Regions from separate parts of the Pseudoalteromonas sp. UBA2102 genome, predicted to be linked through region 2. Evidence: predicted binding sites of a transcription regulator. Region 2 holds the regulator's gene; each other region holds the start of a gene.
What was found. Region 2 encodes MetJ, which represses methionine synthesis genes. Its sites were predicted from a motif close to TAGACGTCTAGACGTCTA; they were not measured.
Positions count from the first base shown of each region.

Region 1: metA (homoserine O-acetyltransferase MetA) is a predicted target of MetJ. The motif match lies at 3,980-3,997, and genes of this name have one in related genera.
Region 3: B2R65_RS15525 (methylenetetrahydrofolate reductase) is a predicted target of MetJ. The motif match lies at 2,546-2,563, and genes of this name have one in related genera.

Region 1 is NZ_DCYU01000121.1:13,769-19,827, forward strand. It holds gene B2R65_RS16330 (helix-turn-helix domain-containing protein) at 1-698, shown strand, start outside; gene B2R65_RS16335 (histone deacetylase family protein) at 720-1,628, opposite strand; gene B2R65_RS16340 (PilZ domain-containing protein) at 1,699-2,046, opposite strand; gene ettA (energy-dependent translational throttle protein EttA) at 2,166-3,839, opposite strand; gene metA (homoserine O-acetyltransferase MetA) at 4,075-5,022, shown strand; gene B2R65_RS16355 (homocysteine S-methyltransferase family protein) at 5,012-6,059, shown strand, end outside.
Region 2 is NZ_DCYU01000134.1:14,668-20,726, forward strand. It holds gene B2R65_RS17355 (penicillin-binding protein 1A) at 1-22, shown strand, start outside; gene metL (bifunctional aspartate kinase/homoserine dehydrogenase II) at 78-2,423, opposite strand; gene metB (cystathionine gamma-synthase) at 2,430-3,677, opposite strand; gene metJ (met regulon transcriptional regulator MetJ) at 3,946-4,266, shown strand; gene B2R65_RS17375 (malic enzyme-like NAD(P)-binding protein) at 4,329-5,570, opposite strand.
Region 3 is NZ_DCYU01000115.1:20,749-26,807, forward strand. It holds gene B2R65_RS15520 (M16 family metallopeptidase) at 1-2,347, opposite strand, end outside; gene B2R65_RS15525 (methylenetetrahydrofolate reductase) at 2,607-3,563, shown strand; gene B2R65_RS15530 (sensor domain-containing diguanylate cyclase) at 3,592-4,617, opposite strand; gene B2R65_RS15535 (DEAD/DEAH box helicase) at 4,673-5,923, opposite strand.

The DNA of each region.
Region 1 (6,059 bases), on a different contig from region 2:
CGGCACTGTTACAAATACAGCGAGCGCGTTTACAGCTTTGCCCTTTGTTTTTTAGTCAGCACTATGTAAGTAATCAGCAATTTTATATTTTTTTAAATGCTGCTACAGGGCTTGATGACGATCTACATAACTACATTTTAGAAATTTACAGTGCTGCGTTTTATAGTTTCTTAAAGCGTTTAAGCCCGCACTATCCGCAGTGTGAGTTCGACTTTAGTTTTAAGCGACCGCGTCATATTCATCAGTACGAGCAACATTTAGGTTTAAAGCTGCGTTTTGAGCAGCCAACGACTCGTTGGGTAATTAGCAAAACATTGCTTCGCCAAGCTAACCCGTACGCCAGCGAATTACGCTTTATGCAAGCACGCGCTCAATTGGCTGTAAAATCACACGAAAAATACACCTTTATAGAGGCTGTTTGGCGCTATCTACACACTTATAACGAGGCAAGTTTAGAGCAAACCGCCCAGTATTTTGCCATGAGCCCAGCCACGTTTAAACGAAAACTAAAATGCCATAATATGCGCTTTTCGAGCTTAGTTGATGAGCAAAATAAACATAAAGCCATTTATTTACTTACCTTGCGCGCTAAGTGCAATGAGCATGTTGCTGAGCGTTTGGCATTTTACGATATTCCTAACTTTAGGCGGGCATTTAAACGTTGGACAGGGCTAACCCCAAGCCAGTTAAAAGTATAAAGCGCACAGGTAATATTTCTGTTAAAAACCAGCAGCCTGCTCAATTACTATTGCATGGCGCTGCGCTAAACGCGTATGGTCTCTGTCGTAGCCGCCACCAATAACACTGGCAATAGCGGTGTTATGTTCAAGGCAGCGTTTAAACACTAAATGGTCACGCTGTTTAATGCCGTCCCAGCTTATATCTAGTTTGCCTAAGCCATCGTCTTGCCAAATATCTACACCCGCATCGTATAGGACTAAATCGGGGTTGAGTTCTTTTAGTAAAAACTGCAGCGTATCATCCACAACGCCTAAGTATTCTGCATCCTGCATATTGTTAGCAAGGCCTATGTCTAAATCGCTGGGGGATTTTCTAAACGGGAAGTTTTTTTCGCAGTGTATAGAGCATGTATACGCATACGGTTGATGCGCAAGCATTGCAGCTGTGCCATCGCCTTGGTGTACGTCTAAATCAAAAATGAGCACGTTGGTCACTTCACCGCTTTGTATTAATGTTTGCGCGGTAAAGGCTAAGTCGTTCACCATACAAAAACCTGAGCCAAAATCAGTGTGTGCATGGTGTGTACCGCCTGCTAAATGACAGGCTAAGCCATACTTTAATGCTAAGCGTGCAGTTTGTAACGTGCCTTGTGGGGCGGTGAATGTACGGTTCATTAGCGGTTGCGACCAAGGTAAGCCAATGCGGCGCATGGCTTTTTCGTCTAGACGGTTATGCCATAAATCGTGAATGTAGTTTTCGCAGTGTACCAGTTCAAGTGGCTCGGGGGAGCCCAAAATAGGCTCTACTAAATTATTACCTGCAATGCCTAAACCTTTAACCTGCTCATATAAATGAGCAAATTTACTCATTACAAATCGGTGCTTAGGGTCAAAGCTAAACGAATAATTACTGTGATAGACCAAAGGTAAGTGAGGGTTTAGGCGCATAACCGTATCAATAATAAAGTTTGCGCTATGGTAATAAACTTAACTAAGGGAGTCTATTGCCGCTATTCAATCAATGAGGCAGCTCGCGATGAAGTAATTGTTCATCGGCTAAATTAAGTTCAACTAACCGTTTTAAATAGGTAATGCTGTTTATATCTATATGGTGGCAATTAAGGCCGATGTGTTTATCTTCTATGTGGCAAATAAACACCTCCATTTTTATTTCTATATCGCTTTGTGGCAAGGTAAAGCGCAAGGTGGCTTCGCTATTTTTTGTGCCACTAAACGCCGCGCATTTAGTAATGAGTGCGCCATGTAAAGATACATCGAGTAATTTGCATGGGTAGCTCTCTCCTGCAAATTCTAATTGAGCCGCGGTTGAAAAAAGAATACGCGAGAACTGACGTCGATTTTCCATAAAACGAGTTGCCTTTATTGTAATATTTAAATCAAGCATAGCGGGAAATAGCCCATAGCGATAAAAAATGGCATAAAAAAACCCCGCATAAATGCAGGGTTTGTTATATCAGTTAACAATTAACCAATTTTTTTGTACTTAATACGCTTAGGTTGTGCAGCTTCTGCGCCTAAGGTCTTTTTAAGCCACTCTTCGTATTCAGTGTAGTTACCATCGAAGAAGTTAATTTGGCCTTCGTCGCGGTAATCTAAAATATGCGTTGCAATACGGTCAAGGAACCAACGGTCATGCGATATACACATTACACAGCCTGGGAACTCTAAAATAGCGTTCTCAAGGGCGCGTAGTGTTTCAACGTCTAGATCATTGGTTGGCTCATCCAGTAGCACCACGTTACCACCCGCTTTTAAAAGCTTAGCAAGGTGTAAACGGTTACGCTCACCACCTGATAAATCTTTTACAAACTTTTGCTGATCGTTACCTTTAAAGTTAAAGCGGCTAACGTATGCACGGCTTGGGAACTCAAAGTTACCAATTTTTAGCACGTCTTGTCCGTCAGATATTTCTTGGAATACAGTTTTGCTTTCGTCCATATTGCCACGGAACTGATCAACCGTTGCAAGCTCTACAGTTTCACCTACGCTAATGCTGCCGCTATCAGGTTGCTCTTCGCCGCTTAGCATTTTAAATAGGGTTGATTTACCCGCGCCATTGGCACCAATAATGCCCACAATCGCGCCTTTTGGCATACTAAAGCTTAAATCGTCGATTAATACGCGATCGCCAAAACTCTTACGTAAGTTATTAACTTCAAGCACTTGGTCACCTAAACGCGGACCAGGTGGAATAAATAGCTCGTTAGTTTCGTTACGCTTTTGGTAATCAGACTGCTGTAGCTCGCTAAACTGCGCCATACGCGCTTTAGACTTAGCTTGACGACCTTTAGGGTTTGAACGTACCCACTCAAGCTCTTGAGCAATTGATTTTTGACGTGCTTTTTCAGATTTTTGCTCTTGTTGTAAGCGCGCATCTTTTTGCTCAAGCCAAGAAGAGTAGTTACCTTCCCACGGAATACCTTCACCACGGTCAAGCTCTAGTATCCAGCCAGCTACATTATCAAGGAAGTAACGGTCATGCGTTACCGCCACAACAGTGCCTTCGTAATCATGTAAGAAGCGCTCAAGCCAAGCAACCGACTCAGCATCTAAGTGGTTAGTAGGCTCATCGAGAATAAGCATATCTGGCTTTTCGAGTAATAAACGACAAATAGCAACACGGCGGCGCTCACCACCTGAAAGGTGCTCAATTTTAGCATCCCATTCAGGCAAACGAAGTGCATCAGCAGCGCGTTCTAAAACGTTATCGATGTTGTGGCCATCGTGCGCTTGAATGATTGCTTCAAGCTCGCCTTGCTCTTTTGCTAGGGCGTCAAAGTCAGCGTCTTCCATTGCGTACTCGTTGTACACTTCGTCAAGGCGGTTAAGGGCATGCTTTACTTCGCCAACAGCTTCTTCAACTATTTCGCGTACTGTTTTGCTTTCGTCCAGCACTGGCTCTTGCGGTAAGTAACCAATTTTAGTACCAGGTTGAGGGCGAGCTTCACCTTCAAAGTCTTGATCAACACCGGCCATAATGCGAAGTAATGTAGATTTACCAGCACCATTTAAACCTAGCACACCAATTTTAGCGCCAGGGAAAAAGTGCAACGAAATATCTTTTAAAATTGTGCGCTTAGGTGGCACAACTTTAGATACTCGACTCATCGAGAATATAAACTTATCAGGTAAAACCATGGAGGAAAGCCTTCAAATAATAATAAAAATTTCAATGTTGTATTGTAGTGGCTCACGGGTGAAACAGTCAACGAATGGCGGGTTTTAAAGCGCTAATGGCTGCAGGTTGATAAAGTATAAAATCATGAATAAATTTCATTTAGACATCTATACATCTAGAGGTTGATATTTTTAGCATACTGTTCATAATGAGAGCGTATAAATTCTCGGTTTTTATGAGTAGGAGTAAAAAAATATGCCAATTACAGTGAAAGACGAGCTACCGGCTATTGCCCGTTTACGTGAAGAAAACGTGTTTGTAATGCCAAAAAGTCGCGCAAAAACGCAAGAAATTCGTCCTATGCGTTTGGCTATTTTAAATTTAATGCCTAATAAAGTAGAAACCGAAGTGCAGTTTATTCGTTTGCTTGCCAATTCTCCTTTACAAGTAAATGTAGAGCTATTACGCCTAGATACACACCGTAGCAGTAGCAACTCAGAAGAGCACCTAGATACCTTTTATCGTTATTTTTCAGAAGTGAAAAACAATAACTACGATGCGTTAATTGTTACCGGCGCGCCACTAGCACACCTTGAATACGACGATGTTGCGTACTGGGATGAGCTAAAAGTGATTATTGATTGGGCAGAGCAGCACGTTACCTCTACGCTTTTTTCGTGCTGGGCGGCGCATGCGGCGCTGTATCACCGTTATAATTTAAAACGCGATTTAAAAGAAGATAAACTTTGTGGTGTGTTTACTCACCAGTGTTACTTTGATCACGGAGCACTTACTCGTGGCTTTGACGACACCTTTTTAGTGCCGCACTCACGTTATGGCCACATAGATATAAATAAAATAAATGCCTGCGACGATATAGTCGTGCTGGCAGGCTCTGAAAAAGTAGGCGCTTACTTAATGAAAAATAAGTCGGGCAGCCAAGTGTTTATAACCGGCCACCCAGAATACGATGCCGACACATTAAAAGCAGAGTACGAGCGCGATTTACAAAAAAGCCCTGATGCGCCAAAACCCGAAAACTATTTTCCAGATAACGATGCAAGCAAAAAGCCGTCAAAAACGTGGCAAAGCCATGCCTTTTTGCTGTTTTCGAACTGGTTAAATTACTACGTGTACCAAACGACCCCTTATGATATTAATTTAGTTAGCCAAGATGTGAGGACTAACAACTATGCCGAATAACGTGCAAAACAATAATAAACACAGCGAATTAAGCGCTGCATTAAAAGAGCGTATTTTAATTTTAGATGGCGCCATGGGCACCATGATCCAAACTCACAAGCTTGAAGAAGAAGACTACCGAGGCGAGCGCTTTAAAGACTGGCACGTACTAATAAAAGGCAATAACGATTTATTAAGCCTTACAAAACCTGAGTTAATAACCAATATACACCGCAGCTTTTTAGCCGCCGGTGCAGACATTATTGAAACCAATACCTTTAACTCAACCACCATTTCGATGGAAGATTACGACATGGCAAGCATAAGCCGTGAGGTAAACTTAGAGTCGGCCAAACTCGCACGCGCAATATGTGACGAATTCACCGCTAAAACTCCAGAAAAACCCCGCTACGTAGCCGGTGTGTTAGGGCCAACATCTAAAACCTGCTCAATTTCGCCAGATGTAAACGACCCAGGTTATCGCAATATTACCTTTGATAAGCTGGTTACTGCCTATGTTGAGTCTACCCTTGCATTAATGGAAGGCGGCGCCGATTTAATACTTATCGAAACCATATTCGACACCCTAAATGCAAAAGCGGCCTCATTCGCAGTAGAAGAAGCGTTTGAGCAAGCAGGGCGTACATTACCAGTAATGATCTCAGGCACAATTACCGATGCCTCTGGGCGTACGCTTTCGGGGCAAACAACTGAAGCATTTTATAATTCTATTCGCCATATTAAGCCGCTTTCTATAGGCCTTAACTGCGCCCTAGGCCCCGATTTACTTCGCCAATACGTAGAAGAGCTTTCGCGCGTATGCGAAACATTTACCTCAGTACACCCAAATGCAGGTTTACCTAACGAATTTGGTGAGTACGACCTAGAAGCAGAGGACATGGCGAAAGAGATTATAGACTGGGGCAAATCGGGCTTTATAAATATTGTTGGTGGTTGCTGCGGCACCACGCCTGCGCATATTCGTGCGTTTGCCAAAGGGCTTGAAGGGGTAAAACCTCGCGCATTGCCAGAGCTTGATGTTCGCATGCGTTTATCAG
Region 2 (6,059 bases):
AACAGAAGAAGAGTTATTCTAAAAACAAAAACGGCAGCTTACACAAGCTGCCGTTTTACTATTAATATTTGCCTGCGCTATTTTAGGTTTTTAACTAACCAATATAAATCAGAGTGCACGCCCGCGGCGGTCACTTCTTTGCCTGCCCCAGGGCCTTGTATTACTAAGGCGTTTTCGTTGTACCACTGGCTATTAATAACAAAGATATTATCGCCTGGTGTTAAGTTAGCTAAGGCGTCCCCTTTAGGCGCGTAAGTTATACCTACCTTCGCCGATACTTTACCCTGCTCTAATGCCAATAAACCGGTATACCTAAGTACAGCATCTTGCGCATTTGCCGCATCGGCATGGTGTTTAATAAAGGCATTTAGCTTATCTTTATTCACTAAAAAGTCATCCCATGAACCTTGGGCTAGCTCATCAGGCATTAATGCTTGTAAGCTTATATCATTTAAATCTAATTCAATGCCAAGCTCGCGTGCAAGTATCAGCAATTTACGTTGCATATCGCGGCCCGATAAATCCTCGCGAGGATCAGGCTCTGTAAAGCCCATTTTTTGCGCTTCAAGAACAAGGTCAGAAAATGCCACACTGCCATCGTACCTACTGCATAGCCACGAGAGTGTGCCCGAGAAAACACCTTCAATACGGGTAATTTTATCGCCACTATTTTGTAAATCGGCCAACGCAAAGTTAATCGGCAACCCTGCCCCAACACTGGTGTTGTAGCGCCAATGCAAATTACGCTCGCTAATACTTTGGCGCAGCGCGTTATACCAATTAGATGCAGCAGTGCCCGCGTACTTGTTAGCACTTATTAAATGGCAGTCTCGCTCTACAAAGTCGGTGTATAATTGGCTAAATTGCTCGCTTGCCGTTATATCAACAACAACTTTGTGCTCGTAATCAAGTTCGTTTAATACACTTAATAAATCCGCCTGCTCATAAGCAACGGCATTATGCTGCCATTGTTTTTTCCACTGTCCGAGTGTAATACCCGAGGCATTAAATAGCATATGCTGCGAGCGAATTAAGCCAACTAGCTTAATACTATAGTCGTCCGACAATCGTTTAAATTGAGCATCTAGCTGACTTAAAAATTCATCGCCTACATTACCTAAGCCAGCCACAACCAGGGCAACTTCTTGGCCTTTATTAATTAATTTTTCGTGCAATAAACTAAGTACATCGCTTTCTATTAACTGATCAGTTAACAGCAATGTATAGCCTGTATCTTGATGAATAAAACGAGGGTGAATACTTTGCTGATTTAAAACCTCAGCCGCTAATGTACTTAGTGTGTAAACATCTTGCGTAGGCGCAACCACCGCGCAGCCATTTAAATTAGACTCGCTGATATTTGCTCGCCCAGCAAAATAACTCACTACTTGATGCGTTGCACCCGCGGGCACAACTAAGTATGTATCGCCGTTGTGTATAAAATGATGAAGGCTGTGCTGAATAAGCTGGCTAACATGCGCCACTTCTCCCGCGTTAAGGCCTTCAACGAGCAGTAAATCAACGTTTTGTAATGTAGTAATAAAACGTTTTTGCTTAGCTTTGCCTTGTTTTACAATATCGGTAGGAGCAGTTTGCACATCAAAACTACTACGTACAGCCAGTTTAATATTACTGTTTTTTAAAGGCGAAAGCGTTTTAGCATGTAACACAGGGTTACCCAATCGAGCTAATAAGTTAGCTTGTTCACGGCACACCTTGTTGTACTTAATCGCCTTTTCAACTTTACGTGGGTCGGCACTAAATACCCCTGGCGTATCAGTCCAAATACATACATTTTGTGCGTCGCAATAATTGGCTAATAAGGTGGCGCTGTAATCACTGCCATTGCGCCCAAGCGTAACTGTTTTACCATCAGCACTTGCTGCGATAAACCCTGTTACTACGTTAATTTTATTTGCATCAATAACTTGGCTGCATTGCTGTTTGTTTTGCGCATGCAAAAGCTCCCCGCTTGTTACACTAAACAGCGCTCTAGCATCATGAGCACACGCTTGAATGTTTAATTGCGTTAAATAGGCTGCTAATAATCGCGCAGACCACAGCTCCCCATGCGCCAGTAAGGCCGCCTCTTGTAACTGCTGCTTGCTGGCTTGCTCCGCTACATCACTTAGCTCTTGCGCTAACACAGCTAAAGCCGTGTGTTTAGCATCGGCTTTTAATAACTCTTCAATTAATGCCGTTTGGTGATTGCTCAATTGCAGCAAAATATCAGCAACGGCTTGCTTATCTTGTTGTTGATAACTTTGCCACAGCGAAACCAATGTATCAGTGGTTTTACCCGCAGCAGATACAACCACGCAATCGCCAGGCTGTGTGTGGCCAATAATTATTTTTGTCACACTTTGATAGCGCTCGCCCGAGCTTAAGCTTGAGCCGCCAAATTTATGTACACTTTTTACCATACTCAATCACCACAAAGCTGGATGAGCAGCCTGCTGCTTTACATCACCATTGGCATTGCCTGCAGCTTTACCAACACGCCCTACATTTTTATTTTGACCAGGTTTAACTAAGTTAAATACACGTTCAAAATCAGCCAGTAGGTCTTCTACATCTTCAATACCGACCGAAATACGAATTAGCGTATCGCCCACACCCGCCTCTAAACGTGCTTGAGCTTCCATACCTGCGTGAGTCATGGTCGCAGGATGACAAATTAAACTCTCAACCCCACCTAACGATTCTGCTAAGCTAAATTCTTTAAGGCTCGTTAAAAACGCCGCTGCATCATTCACATCGCCTTTAATATCAAAACTAACCATACCACCAAACCCAAGCTGTTGGGCTTTAGCAAGCGCATGTTGAGGATGCGATTCAAGGCATGGGTAGTAAACTTGGCTAACATACTCAGAGCTTTCTAGGTATTTAGCAATTGCCAGGGCATTTTCTTGGTGCTGTTTTAAACGCACATTTAAAGTACGTAAACCACGTAACGTTAAATAGCTATCAAATGGTGCGCCGGTAATACCAATGTTATTGGCCCACCAAGCAAGCTCATCACCAAGCTCTTGTGTTGCAGCAACAACTGCACCGCCTACAACATCAGAATGGCCGTTTATATATTTAGTGGTTGAGTGCACAACAATATCTACGCCAAACTTAATTGGGTTTTGTAATGCCGGTGATAAAAAGGTGTTATCGGCGGCCACTAATGCACCGCACTGTTTTGCTATATCCGTCACGGCTTTAATATCCGTTAGGCGCAGCACAGGGTTACTTGGTGTTTCTATCCAAATTAATTTAGGTTTAATGGTTAAAATTTGTTCTAGGCTTTCTGCTTTAGTTAAATCAAGTACTTTAAGTTTAAGCAAGCCGCGCTTTTCTAACGACGTAAATAAACGGTAGCTGCCGCCATAACAATCGTGAGGAATAACCAATGTATCATCGTTATTTAATAACTGTGTGGCTAAGTGCACTGCTGCCATGCCCGTAGCAGTAATAATTCCGCGTGCGCCACCTTCAAGTTCTGCTAAAGTGTCAGCTAAAATATCGCGATTAGGATTACCACTGCGTCCATAGTCGTATGCGCGCTTAGTATCAAAATCGGCAAACGAATAAGTCGTCGATAAATAAATTGGCGGTACAACGGCGCCATGATGTTTATCGGCATCAACCCCATTTCGTACAGCAATGGTTGCTTTGTTTTTTTCGCTCATATTCGTCACCTGATTAATTTGGATGTTTAGACGTCTAAAAGAGTAAGTTATCCATTATAATAAGTCAAAGCATTTAAAGCTCTAGATGGCTAAAAATAACAGACGCGTAAAACTTCAATGAGGCTGTATTTACTATTACAGCCAGCTTATTAAGATAGATTGCTATCTATTATTTGACTATCTTTTTTAAAACGATAGAATTTCACGCATATTTACACGCTTTTTACGCCGTGTGAGAAATTAATAATCTGAGGCAACGATACATCTTATGGCTAAATGGAATGGTGAGTATATTCACCCATACGCAGAACACGGGAAAAAATCAGAGCAAGTTAAAAAGATCACCGTTTCGATCCCGCTAAATGTATTAAAAGTATTAACTGATGAGCGTACACGTCGTCAAATAAACAACCTGCGTCATGCAACAAATAGCGAGTTACTATGCGAAGCGTTTTTGCATGCCTTTACAGGCCAGCCATTACCTAATGATGATGACCTACGTAAAGATAACGCAGAAAAAGTACCCGAAGAAGTTAAAAAGATAATGCAAGAAATGGGTTTAGAAGTGCCTATTTTAGACGAAGAATAAAACGTCTTTTTTTAAAAAAAAACCTCAGCATGCTGAGGTTTTTTTTGTTTAAGCGCTATATATTACGCCATATAATTTTCCGGTAAGTCAATTTGTGCCACGCCCGATTCAACAGCAGCAATAGCAACCGCCTTGGCTATACGTGGTAATAAACGCGGGTCCATAGGTTTAGGAATAATGTAATCTGCACCAAATTCGAGCTTTTCTACACCCGCTGCTTTTAATACTTGCTCAGGCACTGGCTCTTTAGCAATACTACGAATAGCTTCGACAGCGGCTATTTTCATTTCATCGTTAATGGCGCTTGCACGTACATCAAGTGCACCACGGAAAATAAACGGGAAACATAAAACATTATTAACTTGGTTAGGGAAATCAGAACGCCCCGTTGCCATAATTAAGTCTTTACGTGCACTGTGCGCAAGCTCAGGTGCAATTTCAGGATCTGGGTTTGAACATGCAAACACCACTGGCTTATCAGCCATTAGTTTTAGATCTTCAGGTGCAAGTAAGTTAGGACCCGATACACCTACAAACACATCAGCATCAGCAATTACATCTTGTAGAGTACGCTTATCTGTATTGTTAGCAAAAAGCTGTTTGTATTCGTTTAAGTCATCGCGGCGAGTATGAATAACCCCTTTGCGGTCTAGCATATAAATATGTTCGCGCAGTGCACCACACTTAATTAACAGCTCCATACAAGCAACCGCTGCAGCGCCTGCACCTAAACATACAATAATGGCATCTTCTATTGATTTGCCCTGCACTTCTAAGGCGTTAAGCATACCTGCCGCAGTTACAATAGCGGTACCGTGTTGGTCATCATGAAAAACCGGAATACTGCAACGCTCAATAAGTGCTTTTTCAATTTCAAAACACTCTGGCGCTTTAATATCTTCTAAGTTAATACCACCAAACGTGTCGGCAATATTAGCCACTGTATTTATAAAGTCTTCGGTGGTGCGATGCTTAACTTCAATATCAATAGAATCTAGGCCAGCAAAACGTTTAAATAAAAGCGCCTTACCTTCCATAACAGGTTTAGAGGCTAAAGGCCCCAAATTACCCAAACCTAAAATTGCCGTACCATTACTGATCACCGCAACCATATTACCTTTACCGGTATATTTATATGCATTGGCTGGGTCTGCTGCAATTTCGCGCACAGGCTCTGCAACACCGGGGCTGTATGCTAATGCTAAGTCTTGCACCGTTTCGGCTGGTTTTGTTAGCTCAATGCTGATTTTGCCTGGAACGGGGTGAGAGTGGTAGTGTAATGCTTGTTCACGAAAATCTGACATAACGCGATGGTATCCTGCAATTTAAGTTAAGTGAGAGGGAGTATGGGGCTAAGATACTCTTATTATTTTTAAATTCCAAGCAATATCAGGTCTATCCTGTTATATGCTATATCCGTTAATTTTAAGTGATTTATCAGCAACTTCGCTAAAAGTTATCAATATTAAACAAATAAAAATTCATTCAAAAAGTGCTTTTTGAGGTTCATTTTGCCCTGCCAATATTTTTGTAAAATAGCAGAATAGTAAAATAGTAAAATGCACCAATATGGCGCGTTTATCACCGTTAAAAACAAATATCGCCACGATAAGCACTTTTAGCAGCTTGGTTAAAAATTAACGTATAAAAAATATAGAGAAGAATTGAGAGTTTGTCTGCAAAGGTTTATGCATATTCAGAATAAGAACAGGAAATAGTTATGCACACGTAGTACGGCAACAATCGGTGATTTTTTAGTAAAAATGATGATTTTTAGACACAAAAAAAGCACC
Region 3 (6,059 bases), on a different contig from region 2:
GCTTAGTTTGAAACATGCCACGTGGGAAGTACTCAATGTAGGCGTAATCGCCGTAGTTCATACCACGTGTTTGACGAATTCGCTCATACAGGTATGAGTTAGAACTACGGTGCTCACCAAAGTACGAACGCACCAGCCAAAGGGCTGTCCAATCTTCACTACTGCGAATAGTATCAATTGGGAAACCAAACGATACCGCGGTAGATTGCGCCGACTTTTCTACAATCGTGGCATGGTGACCTTTGAGCTCTGGCGCATCAGGAATACTTAAACGGCTTTGCTCGCCTTTAGGTAAGGTTGCTAAGTCGCTCATAATTTCGGTTTTAAGCGCTTTTGGCACAGCGCCAATTAAACCCAGTGTTAGTTTAGATTGGGTAAGCTCTGTATTGTAAAATGCTTTTACATCATCAAGCGTTAGTGCTTCTAAATCCGAAATATCACCGTAATTGTAGCTTTCGTATGGGTGGCCTTTGTAAAGTGCGCTGTAAAGCACTTCTTTACCTAGCTCTTCATCGTTAGAGGCTTTTAATCCCGACTTAATACCGTCGATCATTTCTTTTTTAAGGCGTTTAAAGTCATCGTCTCTAAAACCTGGGTTAAGTAATTGATCGCTTACAAGCGCATACCATGTGGCAGCGTTATCTTTATGAATACGCCCTTGGAATGACAGCATTTCTTTATCTATTTGATAACCAAAGCTGCCAGCAAGCGGATAAAGCGCTTTTTGTATGTCTTTGTAACTCGTACTTTGCGAGCCACCTTGAGCAAGCATAGCGGCTGTGAGCGCAGCAACCCCTTTTTTACCTTGCGGGTCTGCAGCAGCCCCTGTATTGAATAGAAAGTTTACATCAATCAGCGGTGAGCTATTCGTTTTATCAAGCACTTTAAATACGGGTGCCTCTGGCGCTTTATCACGCTTAGCGACTAATGCGTTTAAGCTTGTTTCTTGTTCAAAGCCTGGCGCTTTATCAAGTGCCGACATAGTTACGGTAGTACGCGCGTCATCTACAAAATATTTATTAGCCACAGCTTTAATGTCTTGGGCTGTGATGTTGTCGGCCGATTTATAAAGCTGGTTAATAACCTCTGGGTCGCGCTCAAAATGCATGTAACTTGCAAGGGTTGATGCAATCGCTTGCGATGAGTCTAAGCCGTTAATAAAGCTGTATTTAAGGTTAGACTTTAAATCACTTAGTTTTTGCTCATCAACAAGTTCGGTACGTGCTTTTGCATAAGTGCGGTTAATAGCATCGCGTGCTTTTGCTAAATCATCTTCGTTTTCTACTTTTACAAACACATGCAGTAAGCCAGGATCTTTTGTCTCTGGATTGTAGGTAAACATTTGACTCGCTATTTGTTTATCAACGACTAGCTCTTGGTATAAATCGGAGTTATTAGAAAAATAAAGCTGTGAGATTAAATCAAGTGCGGCTCTGTCCTTTTTAGCAGGCTCCCATGCAGCCCCCTTGTAAGATACAAGCAACCAATGACCAGGCAAACCTTCGTTTTTCTCATGTACATATTTAGGCACTTGTTGTGCAGGCTCGGCTTTTATATCAGCAACGTAATCGCCTTTTTTCCAGCCACCCCAATGTTTTTTAACCATAGCCATTGTAGCTTGTGGGTCAACATCGCCCACAATCACTAGCGATACATATTCAGGCTTATAAAACTTATCAAAAAATTCTTTACCGTAAGCCATTTGATCTGGCATGGCTTCTATATCTTCAAAAAAGCCCATGGTGGTATGTTTATAAGTGTGCGTATCAAACGCTTCTTCGCGTACTGCGCTCAATAACTTACGAATTGGGCTGGCGTTATTTTTTAAATATTCCCCTTTAACCGTTAGCGCTTCGGTTCTAAATTGCTCTTCGGTGTAGGTTAAGTTTTGAAAAATATCGGCTTCAATTTCAAGTACTTTATCAAGGTGCTGCTTTGAAAAGTTTAAATGGTAGTTTGTGTAATCGTTAGTGGTGTAAGCACGGTTATCGACCCCTGCATTTTTAAATATGGCAGTGTATTCCTCTTGCGGAAATTTTTTAGAGCCTTTAAACATCATGTGCTCAAAAAAGTGAGCAAAACCGGTTTTACCTGCTTTTACTTCATTACGTGAGCCAACCGATACCGGAATTTGCAGCGAGACGACATCGGGGTAATCGGTTTTAACAACCATTACACGTAAGCCGTTATCAAGCTCTTCGATTAAGTACTCTTGCGAAAATACACGTTCGTCAGCTTTTGTTGTTTGCTGTTGTTGTGCCGTTTGGGTGTTTTCGCTTTGCTGTGTTGCGCAGCCTGTTAGTGCCAGCGATACCGCTAAGCTTGTTGCTAGTAATTTAAATTTCATTGTTGTCCCTTTTTAAATTGAGCAAATTTGTTATTAGGTTTAATGCTAACTCGCTTAAATTATGCCCCAAAGCCACTAAATATAAGAGCCCATCGGCTATTTATAATGTAAACAACTGTGTCAATTCCCTATTTTAAAAACATTTAAGTATGAAAAAAACTCAAGTTGATTGAAAAACTTTCATTAAATAAATCTATCTAGACGTCTAAATGGCTGTTATATTGAATTACATACATTGGACTAAGCTGGAATGAGGATTATGGCTTTATCACTACAAGAAAAAATAGAAGACACCAATCAAGGTGTTTATCTTATTGGTACTACTCCACCTAAAATTGGTACTGATAAAGCGCAACTAAAAATCATTGCAGAAAAACTACTTGCTCGCTTACACGAAATTGAATACGACGGCGTGATAATTTACGACATTCAAGATGAAAGTAGCCGTACAGATAAAGCACGCCCATTTCCGTTTAAACAAACTGTAGACCCACGTGAATACAGCCACTTACTACGTAATTTATCTGCTCCAGATGTCATTACTTACAAAAGTGTGGCACAACGTGGTGTAGAGGAATTTAAAGGCTGGTTGGATGAAACTAAAAACGACTACGATTTAAAAAATGTCGTTTTAGTGGGTAGCCCCTCATCGGTAGGTGATATAAAACTAAGCTTGCCCGATGCCTATAAAACGCTTGCAGAGCAAAGTGATGACTTCTTTTTAGGGGGCGTCACCATTGCTGAGCGACATTCAAGTAAGCGAAATGAGCACGAACGCCTTATAGAAAAAACAGCACAAGGTTGTCAGTTTTTTATATCGCAAGCGGTTTACGACGCGCAAGCAACTATAGAGCTAATAACAAGTTATGCGCGTACCTGTAAAGCACAAGGTATTACACCAAAACGGATTATTTTAACGTTTACGCCATGCGGTGGCGATAAAACCTTAGAGTTTATGCAATGGTTGGGTATCTCAGTGCCAGAGGCCACTAAATGGCGCATGCTTGATGCAGACAATACCTTAAGTGAATCTGTACGTATTTGCCGAGAAAATCTCGACCTAATACTCAAAAGTTGTGCGCACCTAGATGTGCCACTGGGCTTAAATATTGAAAGCTTAACAAACCGTAAAGAAGAAATTGACGCATCAATAAACTTATACCGTTTATTAAAAGCCATTATGGAATTAAACCTAGCCGAAAAACAAATCGCTTAAAGCCTAATTATCCCCGTTTATAGCAAGCCTAATGGCTTGCTTTTTTGTTGCTATGTTTAAGTGTATTACTTTTATTATTATGCTTTTTAGCCAATTTGTACGCTTGTTTATTTTTATACATTTGGTGATCGGCCAAATTTAATAACGTATCAAAAGGTTGCTTTTGTTTATTAGTAAAACTTTCGCCTATGCTGAGTGTCAGCGCGCACACGTTGTTTTCTAATAGTGCGTTTTTATACTCAATTTTTATTTTATCAATAATATGGCTAAGCTTACTTCTATCACTAATTTGCATCACAGCTACAAATTCATCGCCGCCTAAACGCCCTACTATATCAGCCTCTCTTAAATGTGTTTTTAAGGTATTTGCTAAGAGGATTAACGCTTGATCGCCTATTTCATGGCCATAAGTGTCGTTTAGTTTTTTAAAGTCGTTTACATCAATAAACAAGCAACACACATCAAAACCTAAACGCAGCGCTAAATTAAGTTTGTGTTGGGCAAGTAAGCTAAGTGCACGGCGATTATAAATATTGGTAAGCGGGTCGAGCATGGCTATTTCGCGCATTTGCTCAAAGCTATAAATAAGGGCTAAATCGTCTTCAATTAAATCACGAAGCTGCTCTATTAGCTCAAAATATTCATCGGTATAACTGGTTTTTTTTGAATCTTTTAAACACAAGGTGCCAAATACTTCACCTTCAGGCCAGTGAATTGGCAAGCCCAGGTAGGATTCAACGCCATCTTCAATAACCTCGGGCATGGTATTCCACTGCGTATCGCTGCGGGTATCGCTAACATACAAAGTGTTGTTGTTTTCGGCTACATATTTACAAAATAAGGGAGTTTCGGGAGGGAGTATAGGGTTGGTTTCAAAGTGTGAGCCACCTTCATTAGCTCTAATAACTACACGATAACCTTTACTAGTAGCCTGAACTATATAACCAGAGGGAGCCGAAAAAAGCCCCGTAATAAGATCAATGGTTTTTTGCCATTTATGTAATGATATTTGGCCATCGACACCAGAAAACGCCCATTGATCTGTTTCAAACATAACTATACCTCAGCTATTTAATGGCCTTAGTATAGCCAAATAAATATGTTTAAGGCTACTTTCTGCGGCGTTTACTTGGTGCTCTTTGCCCGGTAATGCGCTTTTTATCGCGATCTTTACGCGCTTTGTTGGTGTTTTTACGGTTATCTTTAGGGGGCTTGTTTAAATCAGGCTCGTAACCTTCTAGCCATTGTGGTGCTAAACGGGTATCCAGTAGTACTTCAATTTCTTCCAGTAACCACTGCTCGTCAATACTTACCAGCGACATGGCAAGGCCTTGCTCGCCAGCGCGCCCCGTACGGCCAATTCGGTGTACGTAATCTTCTGCTATGTAAGGTAGCTCAAAGTTTATTACGTATTTAAGCGCTGGAATATCTAAACCGCGGGCAGCTACATCGGTCGCAACTAAAACCCGCGTTGTGCCTTCTTTAAAGTTTTGTAATGCACGGTCGCGTGCACCTTGTGATTTATCGCCATGGATAGACTCAGTTTTTAAGCCGTCTTTACACATTTCTTTGGCAAGTTTATCGGCCATTTGTTTGGTACGTGTAAATATAAGTACTTGGCGCCAATTTTTCATGCCAATCATGTGTGATACAAGCTCGCGCTTTCGCTCTTCATCAACTGCGTAAATAACTTGCTCTACTTCAACCGCGGCTGAGTTACGTTTATCAACTTCAATTAGCTCGGGGTTTTTAAGTAGCTTTTTACTCAGCTCAAACACGCTGTCATCGAATGTGGCTGAGAACAATAAGGTTTGGCGATCGCCTGGAATGTGGCGCAAAATACGTTTTATTTCATCAATAAAGCCCATATCCAGCATGCGGTCGGCTTCATCAAATACTAACGAATCAACACTTGAAAGCACCACACTGCCTTTAACAATATGATCAAGTAAACGCCCAGGCGTTGCGACTATCACTTGCGCCGTTTTAAGCGCTTTAATTTGCGGGCCAATACTTGCACCGCCATACGCTAAAGCGCCTTGAATATTTGTGCCTTGAGCGTATTTTTCAAAGCTTGCAAACACTTGCTGAGCAAGCTCACGCGTGGGCGTTAAAATAACCACTCGAGCTATGCCTGGCTCATCTTTTTTTGGTGTATTTAAAAGCTTATGTAGTAGTGGTAATACAAAGGCGGCTGTTTTACCGGTGCCTGTTTGCGCGCTGCCCATTACATCGCTGCCCGCTAATATGTGCGGAATAGTTTTAACCTGAATTGCGGTAGGCGTGGTGTAATTATTTTGCTCAATTGCGGTTAGTAATAACGAATCGAGTTTAAGAGATGAGAACGATGTGGCAGACATAGGCTTAGCTTTAAAATAACAAAGAGCGCTATTGTACGCATATTACGGTACTGCGTAAATTAACCAGCTCAGAAAAGTATTGAGCTTAGTTGTATTTCCTACACCAATAAAAAAGGCGCTAAATAACAATGTATTT